4 regions of the Nonomuraea sp. NPDC049625 genome follow, and region 4 is predicted to be linked to each of the others. Evidence: riboswitches for the same ligand, from Rfam matches in the RefSeq annotation. Region 4 holds a riboswitch; each other region holds the start of a gene.
The links. A riboswitch is a leader RNA that binds a small molecule or an ion and turns the genes downstream of it on or off. The one in region 4 is predicted to bind S-adenosylmethionine.
Positions count from the first base shown of each region.

Region 1: another riboswitch for S-adenosylmethionine. It lies ahead of AB0J87_RS45400 (GNAT family protein); the one in region 4 lies ahead of AB0J87_RS46305 (aminotransferase class V-fold PLP-dependent enzyme).
Region 2: another riboswitch for S-adenosylmethionine. It lies ahead of AB0J87_RS62990 (extracellular solute-binding protein); the one in region 4 lies ahead of AB0J87_RS46305 (aminotransferase class V-fold PLP-dependent enzyme).
Region 3: another riboswitch for S-adenosylmethionine. It lies ahead of thrC (threonine synthase); the one in region 4 lies ahead of AB0J87_RS46305 (aminotransferase class V-fold PLP-dependent enzyme).

Region 1 is NZ_JBFAOQ010000014.1:254,088-256,281, reverse strand. It holds gene AB0J87_RS45405 (hypothetical protein) at 1-351, shown strand, start outside; gene AB0J87_RS45400 (GNAT family protein) at 526-1,155, opposite strand; SAM riboswitch class I at 1,163-1,263, opposite strand; gene AB0J87_RS45395 (Ig-like domain-containing protein) at 1,474-2,194, opposite strand, start outside.
Region 2 is NZ_JBFAOQ010000038.1:43,802-45,995, forward strand. It holds gene AB0J87_RS62990 (extracellular solute-binding protein) at 1-761, opposite strand, end outside; SAM riboswitch class IV at 816-936, opposite strand; gene AB0J87_RS62995 (helix-turn-helix domain-containing protein) at 1,021-1,995, opposite strand; gene AB0J87_RS63000 (MFS transporter) at 2,055-2,194, shown strand, end outside.
Region 3 is NZ_JBFAOQ010000041.1:29,312-31,505, forward strand. It holds gene AB0J87_RS63600 (trehalose-6-phosphate synthase) at 1-351, opposite strand, end outside; gene AB0J87_RS63605 (RNA polymerase sigma factor) at 383-937, shown strand; SAM riboswitch class I at 1,017-1,158, shown strand; gene thrC (threonine synthase) at 1,172-2,194, shown strand, end outside.
Region 4 is NZ_JBFAOQ010000015.1:47,470-49,663, forward strand. It holds gene AB0J87_RS46305 (aminotransferase class V-fold PLP-dependent enzyme) at 30-1,241, opposite strand; SAM riboswitch class IV at 1,368-1,483, opposite strand; gene AB0J87_RS46310 (TerC family protein) at 1,596-2,194, shown strand, end outside.

The DNA.
Region 1 (2,194 bases), on a different contig from region 4:
GGCGCCGTCTCCCTGATGTCCGCCGCCGGCGCCGCCGGCTCGGCCCACAAGGTCGCCACCGAAGGCTCCATCGCCCTGACCTCCGCGACCGGTCTGGTCGGGCACGTGCTCGCCAAGGCGCCCAAGGGCGTGAAGTACGGCAAGTCCGTCGCCGACCTCGCCGACCTGGTGCTGCCGGCTCTGACCGCATCCATGAACCTGCTCAAGCAGCAGGATGCGGCCGAGGCCGACAACTTCCGCAGCACCGTCAGCGTCGCCCTCGAAGCAGCCGCCCACACTCACCAGGGTCGGCCCAGCCCTACCCTGGCCGAGATGACCCGCAAGATCACCGCAGCGCTCGACGCTGCTTGATGGGATGTCAACCTCGTGTCGCGGGGTCCACTCCGGACCCCGTGACAAGGCGGCGTGACGGGTCAGGCACGGGGCGAGTCCCGCCACCGGGCGGCCAAGTTGGTGGGCGCCGAACTTACCGACAGGCCGTGTTCAGACGCTCAGGGGCGTCTCACCGCACCCAGCCGAAGTTTCTCAGAGGGCCGGCGAACGGGAGCTCACGGCGGTGAGACGGGCTTGCAGTGCCGGTTTGACGGTAGGCCAGTCTTCGGCGACCACTGCGAACATGGCCGAGTCACGGATCTTGCCCTCCTCGCCGCGCGCCCACGACATGGACCAGGCGCGCAGCACGCCCTCGAAGGGGATGCCGAGGCGTTCCAAGGCCTGGCGGCACCGGTGGTTGCGGGCGTCGGTCTTCAGGTCGACGCGGGCGACGCCGAGCGTGTCGAACGCGTACGACAGCAGCAACAGCTTCGCCTCGGCATTGATCCCGGTGCCCTGCGCCGAGGCGGCCAGCCAGGTGAAGCCGATCTCGATCGCGCGCAGGTCCGGCCGGTCCGGCCACCTGCGGGGATCCCACAGGCCGGTGCAGCCCACCGCCTTGCCGTCGCTGAGCCGAACCTGCGCGAATGGGGTCAGCCCGTCGCGGACGAGCTGGGCCGCCAGGTAGTCCGGTATCTCGCGAGCGCGAGGCACCAGCGTGAAGTCGTAGGACGACCGATCCTCCTCGGCCGCCTCCGCGAGATCCGGCGCATGTCGCATCGCCAGCGGCTCCAACCGCACCAGATCCCCGGAAAGGACAGGAACATCAAGCCGCACGCTCATCAGCTCTCCCTCATCGTTCCTGGCATTGGCACCTTTCCCGCGGGTTTCCCGCCGGGGAGGTTGCCGGACCGTCACAGGGCCAGGTCCCTCAGATCCTCTGGATGAACTACCGAGTCGAGATCATGCCTGCACAGGCGGACACCGTCAATGCGCTTTCCATGGACCGCACTTGAACGGGGCAGAGGAGCTCTACCCAATGTGGGAAGCGTGGCAGCTGGACACACCCGGCGCGCTCTGGCCTTAAGACTCATGGCGGCCCAGGCGTCGGGAGTGCTCACCACCGGCGGCTACCGAGAACCGGGTCTGCCCGATCAAACCCTAGGCGTTGATCGACTTGCCGAGGGCGCTGCTCGCGAGCCAGTCGTCCCATGACTTCGCCCACGGCGTCGGCCCGTTGCCGAACTCGAGCTTCCGCGACGTCCCTGTGACCTCGATGATGTCTCCCCGCTGCGTGAAGTTGTAGAACCAGCGGGCGTTGGCCATGCTGGCGTTCACGCAGCCATGGCTGACGTTGCTGTTGCCCTGCGCGCCGGTCGACCAGGGCGCGGCATGGAAGAACATGCCGCTGTAGGTCATCCTGACATTCCACTTGGTATGGGCGTAGTACTCGCCGGGCCTGCCGATGGTGGCCGAGTCCATGAGGGTCGACGCGGCTTTCTCCTGGGCGATCATGACGCCGGACCAGCTCTCGTCGCCCTTCTTGCCCAGGCTGACCGGGATGGCCTTGACAACCTTGCCGTTCTCCCGCACGACCGCCCGGTGGGTGGCATTGCGGATCTTGGTGATGTGCTCGTCGCCGACCGTGAACGTCAGGGTGCGGTCCCTGGTGCCCCACAGGTCCCGGCCCGCCCGCAGCCCGGCCAGGTGCGCGACCACCGTGACCTTCTCGCCGACCGGCCAGTACTCGCGCGGCCTGAACTGGACCTCGCGGTCACTCACCCAGCTCCACGCGCCTTCGACCGGCTTCGACATCCGCACCTCCAGCGACCTCTCGACCGCGGCCCGGTCGCTCCTGGCGGTCACGGGGCGCGACAGCAGG
Region 2 (2,194 bases), on a different contig from region 4:
TCCCAGAAGGGCATGATCCAGGCGTCGCCGTTCTCGATGACGGTGGCGGCGTTGCCCGCGTTGGCGGGGAAGGAGGACACGCAGCCCTTCAGCGTCGCGAGCTTGTCGAACGCCTTGTCCACGGCGGCCGGATCTGACAGCGTGCCGCCCTGGGAGGTGACCAGGGCCGAGAAGAACTCCAGGCCGGGGTTGTAGGTGAGCGGCGGGAGGGCGACGTGGCCGCAGTACTGCTTGTCGAAGATGTCCGCCCAGTCCGCGGGCGGCGTCTTGATCTTGTCGGTGCGGTAGAGGAGGCCGGTGGAGCCGGTGGTCAGCGGCACTCCGTACTGCTTGCCGTCGTACGCGGACTTGCCGGCGAGCACCGGGTCCAGCTCCTTGAAGTGCGCCAGCCCATCGGTGGCCAGCGGCTGGAGCAGCCCGGCGGAGGCCGCGGGCAGCGACGCGTCCGGGGTGAACGCGATGACGTCGAACGGCGGGTTCTTGCCGCCGGCCGCGCGCAGCTTGGTGAGCCATTCGGCGTTCGCGCCGTAGACGAGGTTCACCTTGGCGCCGGTGTCGCGTTCGAACGGCTCCACGAACGACTTCTTGAACAGCTCTCCCCACGCGCCCGCGAACGCGGTCACCGTGAGCTCCTGCTTCGCCGCGCCGCCGGTGCCCGTGGAGCCGCCGGTGGAACCACCCGTGTCGACGCCGCCGCAGGCCGTGACCGCCAGCGCGACCACCATGCCCAGTCCCGCGAGGCGCGTGAATCCGCCCTTCATCTTTCCCTTTCCTTTTCGAGCAGCCGGCCAAGGGCACAGGGCAGCACGACTCGACATCCGCGCTTGCCGCCAGGAGCACCATTCGGCTCGACGACCGTGTCATCACCCGGGGCACCCCGCCGCGGTGGGAGGGTTGCCGTCCAGCAAGCCGGGGCTTCGCACTGGACTCGTGACATAAGCGACTGTATCAGTAGGATTTACCTGGATATGGCACAGGGTGATGGTTAGTGGCTTTTGTCTCTTTTGTGCGAGGGGGTGCTCAGCCGTTGACCAGGGCGTCGCCGAGGGGCGTGCGCGCGTACAGGACGCCGCGGCCGACGCGGGTGCCCGCGATCAGGCCCGTCCTGCGCAGCGCCGCCAGATGGCCGCCGGTGGTGCCCAGGCTCTGCCCGAGCAGGGCCGCGAGCTGGGTGGTGGTGGCGGGCTCGGCCAGCTCGGCGAGGATGCGGGCGCGGCTGCGGCCGATCAGGGCCGACAGGTCGGCGTCGGCCGCGGCGGGCACGGCCGCGGCGCCCCTCGCGGGGTAGATCATCGCGTACGGCCAGGCGTCCTCCAGATAGGCGCCGACGCCGGTCGTGAACGCCGACGGCAGGAAGAGCAGCCCCTTGCCGCCGAGCCGGCGCAGCCCGTGGAGGCTGGTCAGCTCGACCTCGATCTGCCCCCGGGGTCGCCAGTGGACCTGCGGGCTGAGGTCCTCCAGCGCCGCCGCCCAGCCGTAGGCCGCCAGCCGTCCCGCCCGATGGGCGACGTCGCGCTGCAGGATCGCGCGGAAGCGCGGCCAGTCGTGGGAGACGATCTCCGTCCAGAGCGCCTCGTACGCGTCGGCGAACCGCTCCACCACCCGCGCTCCCGCCAGCAGCTCCCTCACCCCGCCCGCCGCCGGCCGCCCGGCGAGCGCCCGGGCGATCTCCGCGTGCGCCTGCTCCATAGGCGTCCTGCGCATGGCGGCCAGCTCCGCCTCGAACGGCACGTCCACCGCCGTCGGCGGCGGGGCGATGAAGGCGACGTTCGTGCCGCGCCGGTTGCCGCTGATCGCGTCCGCGGCCCGCAGCACGGGGTGCGCGCGTTCGAGCTCGCGGTACGTGCCCCGCCACCGAGCGGCCCACCGGCCGTGCACGCCCGCCTCCAGCCGGCCCGCCAGCACCCACTGCGCGTGCATGGTCTCGATCAGCGGCGAGATCGCGAACCTGGTGGCCACCAGGTCCTGCGGGGTGACCTCGATTCTTACGGGCACCTTTCGGTTATATCCGAAAGAGTCGCCGGCTCGCCGGTCCGGTCCGCACCATCGTGGACGTGAATGGGGCGACGTTCGGCGAGGTGTTCGCCGTCAAGAAGTTCCGGGTCCTGTTCGGCAGCTTCGCGCTGCTGGTCGGCGGGGACTCGATCAAGATGCTGGCCCTGTCCGTGCTGGTCTATGCGCGGACCGGCTCGGC
Region 3 (2,194 bases), on a different contig from region 4:
GCCGAAGTTGGGTGAGTTGGGGATGTCGTAGAGCAGGTGGTTGACGAACCACAGGGTGGAGTTGGCCACGGCGTTGTAGGCGCGGTGGAAGGTGGCGGGCGGGATGTCGAGCATGCGCACCGGACCCGTGTCGTAGCCGGCGTGGTCGATCCGGCCGCCGGGCACCAGGCGCACGGCGCTGCGGTCGCCGTCGGACAGCGCCGCGCACACCCACAGCATGCCGTCCTTCCTGGCCACCTCGGACAGTGCCGAAACCAGGCCGCCGCCACCGCGTTTCATGGTCAGCTCGCCGTCGTCCGAGACGGTAAAGGAAACGGGTCCTCTGTTGGAGGCCACCAGGACGCTGTTCATCTACGCTCCCTTCGCCCATAGGATCCCAGCTATGGCGCTAGATGAGCTAACCGAGGAACTCGCCCGCTCGGCCGCAGGAGGAGATCATCGCGCACTTGGCGAGCTCCTGGCGCGGATCGAGCCCGATGTGATGCGACACTGCGCCCGGATCCTCCCCTATCACCAGGATGCCGAGGAAGCCTCGCAGGACACGTTGCTGGCCGTGGCGCGCAACATCGGCCGGTTCGAGGGCCGGGCGCGGTTCAGCACCTGGCTGCACATCGTGACGGCCAACTGCGCGCGCACCACGTACAGGTCGCTCAAACGCCGCGCGGCCGAGCAGACCTCGGACGAGCTGCCCACGCAGAAGCCCGACGTGGCGCGGGTGAGCGTGATCGCGGGCTCGCGCCTCGACCTGCTCGACGCCATGGAGGCGCTGGAGGCCGACAAGCCCGACCTGGCGCAGGCGCTGGTGCTGCGCGACATCGTCCAGCTCGACTACAACGAGGTGGCCGAGCAGCTCGGCATCCCCCTGGGCACCGCCAAGTCGCGCATTCACCAGGCGCGCAAATACGTGCAGGGAGTGCTGGGTGATGATTATCGCTGAGACGCCACGTCTCGCATCTTGAGACGGGTGGCCATTTGGGCCCCATGGACGGGTAGAGTCCTTTTCAACAACTGAATATTGCTCATCCAGAGGGGTGGAGGGACCGGCCCTGCGAAGCCCCGGCAACCCTCCCGGTTTGAGACTCGCGACAGGGCGAGGCCGACCGGGACAAGGTGCCAATTCCGGTCTGCGGTCAAGGTGGCCGCAGGCGAAGATGAGGGAAGGCCTCGCTTCATGTCGCTCGACTTTGGTCCTGCTGTCGGTCTGTCCTGCCGTGAGTGCGGCACGCGCTACCCGCTCGGTCCGAGCTTCGCGTGTCTGGAGTGTTTCGGGCCGCTCGAAGCGGCCTATTCCTTCGGTACCGTGACCCGCTCCGACATCGAGTCGGGCCCCGCCAACATCTGGCGTTACCGGTCGCTGCTCCCGGTGCCGGTTGACGTCGCCAGTAAGCCCAATATGAACCCCGGCTGGACCAAACTGGTCAAGGCCGGAAACCTCGGACGCGCACTCGGTCTCAAGAACCTGTACGTGAAGGACGACTCGGGCAACCCCACCCATTCCTTCAAGGACCGGGTCGTCGCCATCGCCGTCGAGGCGGCGCGTAACTTCGGCTTCCACACCCTTTCCTGCTCCTCCACGGGCAACCTCGCGGGCGCGGTCACCGCGGCGGCGGCGCGCGCCGGGCTCGAGGCGTGCGTGTTCATCCCGGCCAACCTCGAAGCGGCCAAGATCGCCATGGCTCGCGTGTTCGGCGGCAAGCTGATCGGGATCGACGGCACCTATGACGAGGTCAACCGGTTCTGCTCCGAGCTGATCGGCGACCCGCTGGGTGACAAGTGGGGGTTCGTCAACGTCAACCTGCGGCCCTACTACGCCGAGGGCTCCAAGACGCTCGCGTACGAGATCGCCGAGCAGCTCGGGTGGCGGTTGCCCGAGCAGATCGTCATCCCCATCGCCTCCGGCTCGCAGCTCACCAAGATCGACAAGGGCTTCCGCGAGCTGGTGCAGCTGGGGCTGGTCGAGGACACGCCGTACAAGATCTTCGGGGCGCAGGCGGCCGGGTGCTCGCCGGTCTCCACCGCGTACAAGGCGGGGCACGACGTCGTGCAGCCGGTCAAGCCCGACACCATCGCCAAGTCGCTGGCCATCGGCAACCCGGCCGACGGGCCGTACGTGCTCGACATCGCCCGGCGCACCGGCGGGGCCGTCGAGGACGTCACGGACGCCGAGATCGTGGCCGCGATCAAGCTCCTGGCC
Region 4 (2,194 bases):
CTCACTCGGCGGCTCATTGGGCGGCCGGCTCAGCGATTCACGAGGTCCCGCACGGCCTCGACCAGCCGGTCCACGTGCTCCTGCGTGGAGCCGATGCCGATGGAGGCCCGCACCGCGGAAGCGGTGCCGTCCTCACATCCGCCGTCGGCCTCACCCAACAGGTGCCGGACGAACGGGTGCGCGCAGAACTTGCCGTCGCGCACCCCGATGCCGTACTCGCCGGACAGCACCTCGGCCACCTCGCGGGCCGAGTAGCCGGCCACGGTGAACGACACGATGCCGACGCGCGGGTGGTCGTCCCCCCACAGCGACAGCTCCCGTACGCCCTCGATCGAGGCCAGCCCGGACCGCAGGCGCGCGATCAGCCGCTCCTCCTCCCGCACCAGCGCGGTCCAGCCGGTGGCCGTGAGCGCGTCGCAGGCGGCGGCCAGGGCGATGGCGCCCAGCACGTTCGGGGTGCCCGCCTCGTGGCGCGGCTCCGGGTCGTCGTGCCACTCGGTGTCGTCGCCCACGGAGCGCACCGCGCCGCCGCCCTTGAGGTACGGCTCGCCGTCCGCGAGCCAGTCCCGCCGCCCGACCAGCACTCCGGCGCCGAACGGCGCATACAGCTTGTGCCCGGAGAAGGCCACGTAGTCCAGGTCGAGCGCGGTCAGGTTGAGCCGCCGGTGCGGTACGAGCTGGGCGGCGTCCACCAGGATGCGGGCGCCGTGCCGGTGCGCGACGTGGGCCAGGGCGGCGATGGGCCACAGCTCGCCGGTGACGTTGGAGGCGGCGGTGACCACGAGCAGCTTGGGGCCGTCGATGCCGGCCAGGGCCGCGTCGGCGGCGCGGACCGCCTCGCCGGGGAAGGCGGGCGGCGCCAGCCGTACGGACTTCTCCCAGGGGAGGAGAGAGGCGTGGTGCTCGGTGTCGAAGACCACGGTGGTGGTGCCGGCGGGCAGGCAGCGGGCCAGGAGGTTCGTGGCGTCGGTGGTGTTGCGGGTGAAGATCACGGCGTCGTCCGGGCGGGCCCCGACGAACGCCCGGACCGTGTGGCGGGCCTGCTCGTAGCGGGCGGTGGTGAGCTGCGAGGCGTAGCCCGCGCCCCGGTGGACGCTGGAGTAGGCCGGGAGCGCGGCGGTGACGGCGGCGCTGACCGGCTCGAGACAGGGGGCGCTGGCGGCGTAGTCGAGGTTGGCGTAGCCGACGAGCCGGCCGCCCTTGACCGGCACCTCGAGGTCGGCCCCGAGCACGGCGGGGATCGGCCTGCCCGTGGCGACCGGAACGGCCTCGGCCTCGGCGGCGCGAGCGGGGACGGAGCTGAAGATCGTCAACGTGGACACGGCACATCTCCCTCAGGGTCATCGGACCCCTGGAAGCAGCCACGGAGCCCGCGCTTGCCCGCCACACTTCGTGACGGACCAGGTCTTCACCCGGGGCACCCCGCCGCGGACGCGAGGGTTGCCGGCCAGCTAGCCGGGGCTTGTCGCTGGCACTCATGACCTACGGCGGAGACTATAACCCAATCCCCTCCATCGATCGCAAGTCGGTGAACTTATCCGGCGGCTGACTCGTTGCTACCGGAAATCCCGCTCATGTGTCATGGAGGTGCGTAAATGTTGGACTGGGTAACCGACCCGCAGATCTGGATCGGTTTCTTCACCCTGGTCGCCCTGGAGATCGTGCTGGGGATCGACAACATCATCTTCATCTCCATCCTGGCCGGGAAACTACCTCCCGAACAACGGGACAGAGCCCGGGTGCTGGGTCTGGGCGCGGCGCTGATCACCCGGTTGCTCCTGCTGCTCGCCCTGTCGTGGGTGGTGCAGCTCACCGAGCCGCTGTTCGCCGTCTTCGGTCACGAAATATCGGGACGCGACCTGATCCTGTTGCTCGGCGGACTGTTCCTGCTGGGCAAGAGCGTCACCGAGATCGGCCACAGCATGGACGGCCCCGTGGGCAAGGACGGCAAGAAGGCCGCGGCCGCCTCCTTCGCCTCGGTGATCATCCAGATCATGGTGCTGGACATCGTGTTCTCGCTCGACTCCGTCATCACCGCCGTCGGCATGGTCGACACGCTCGGCGTGATGATCGCGGCGGTCGTGGTGGCGGTGCTGGTGATGCTGTTCGCGTCGGGACCGATCAGCAGGTTCGTGGACCGGCACCCGAGCATCAAGATGCTGGCGCTGTCGTTCCTCGTGCTGATCGGCGTGGT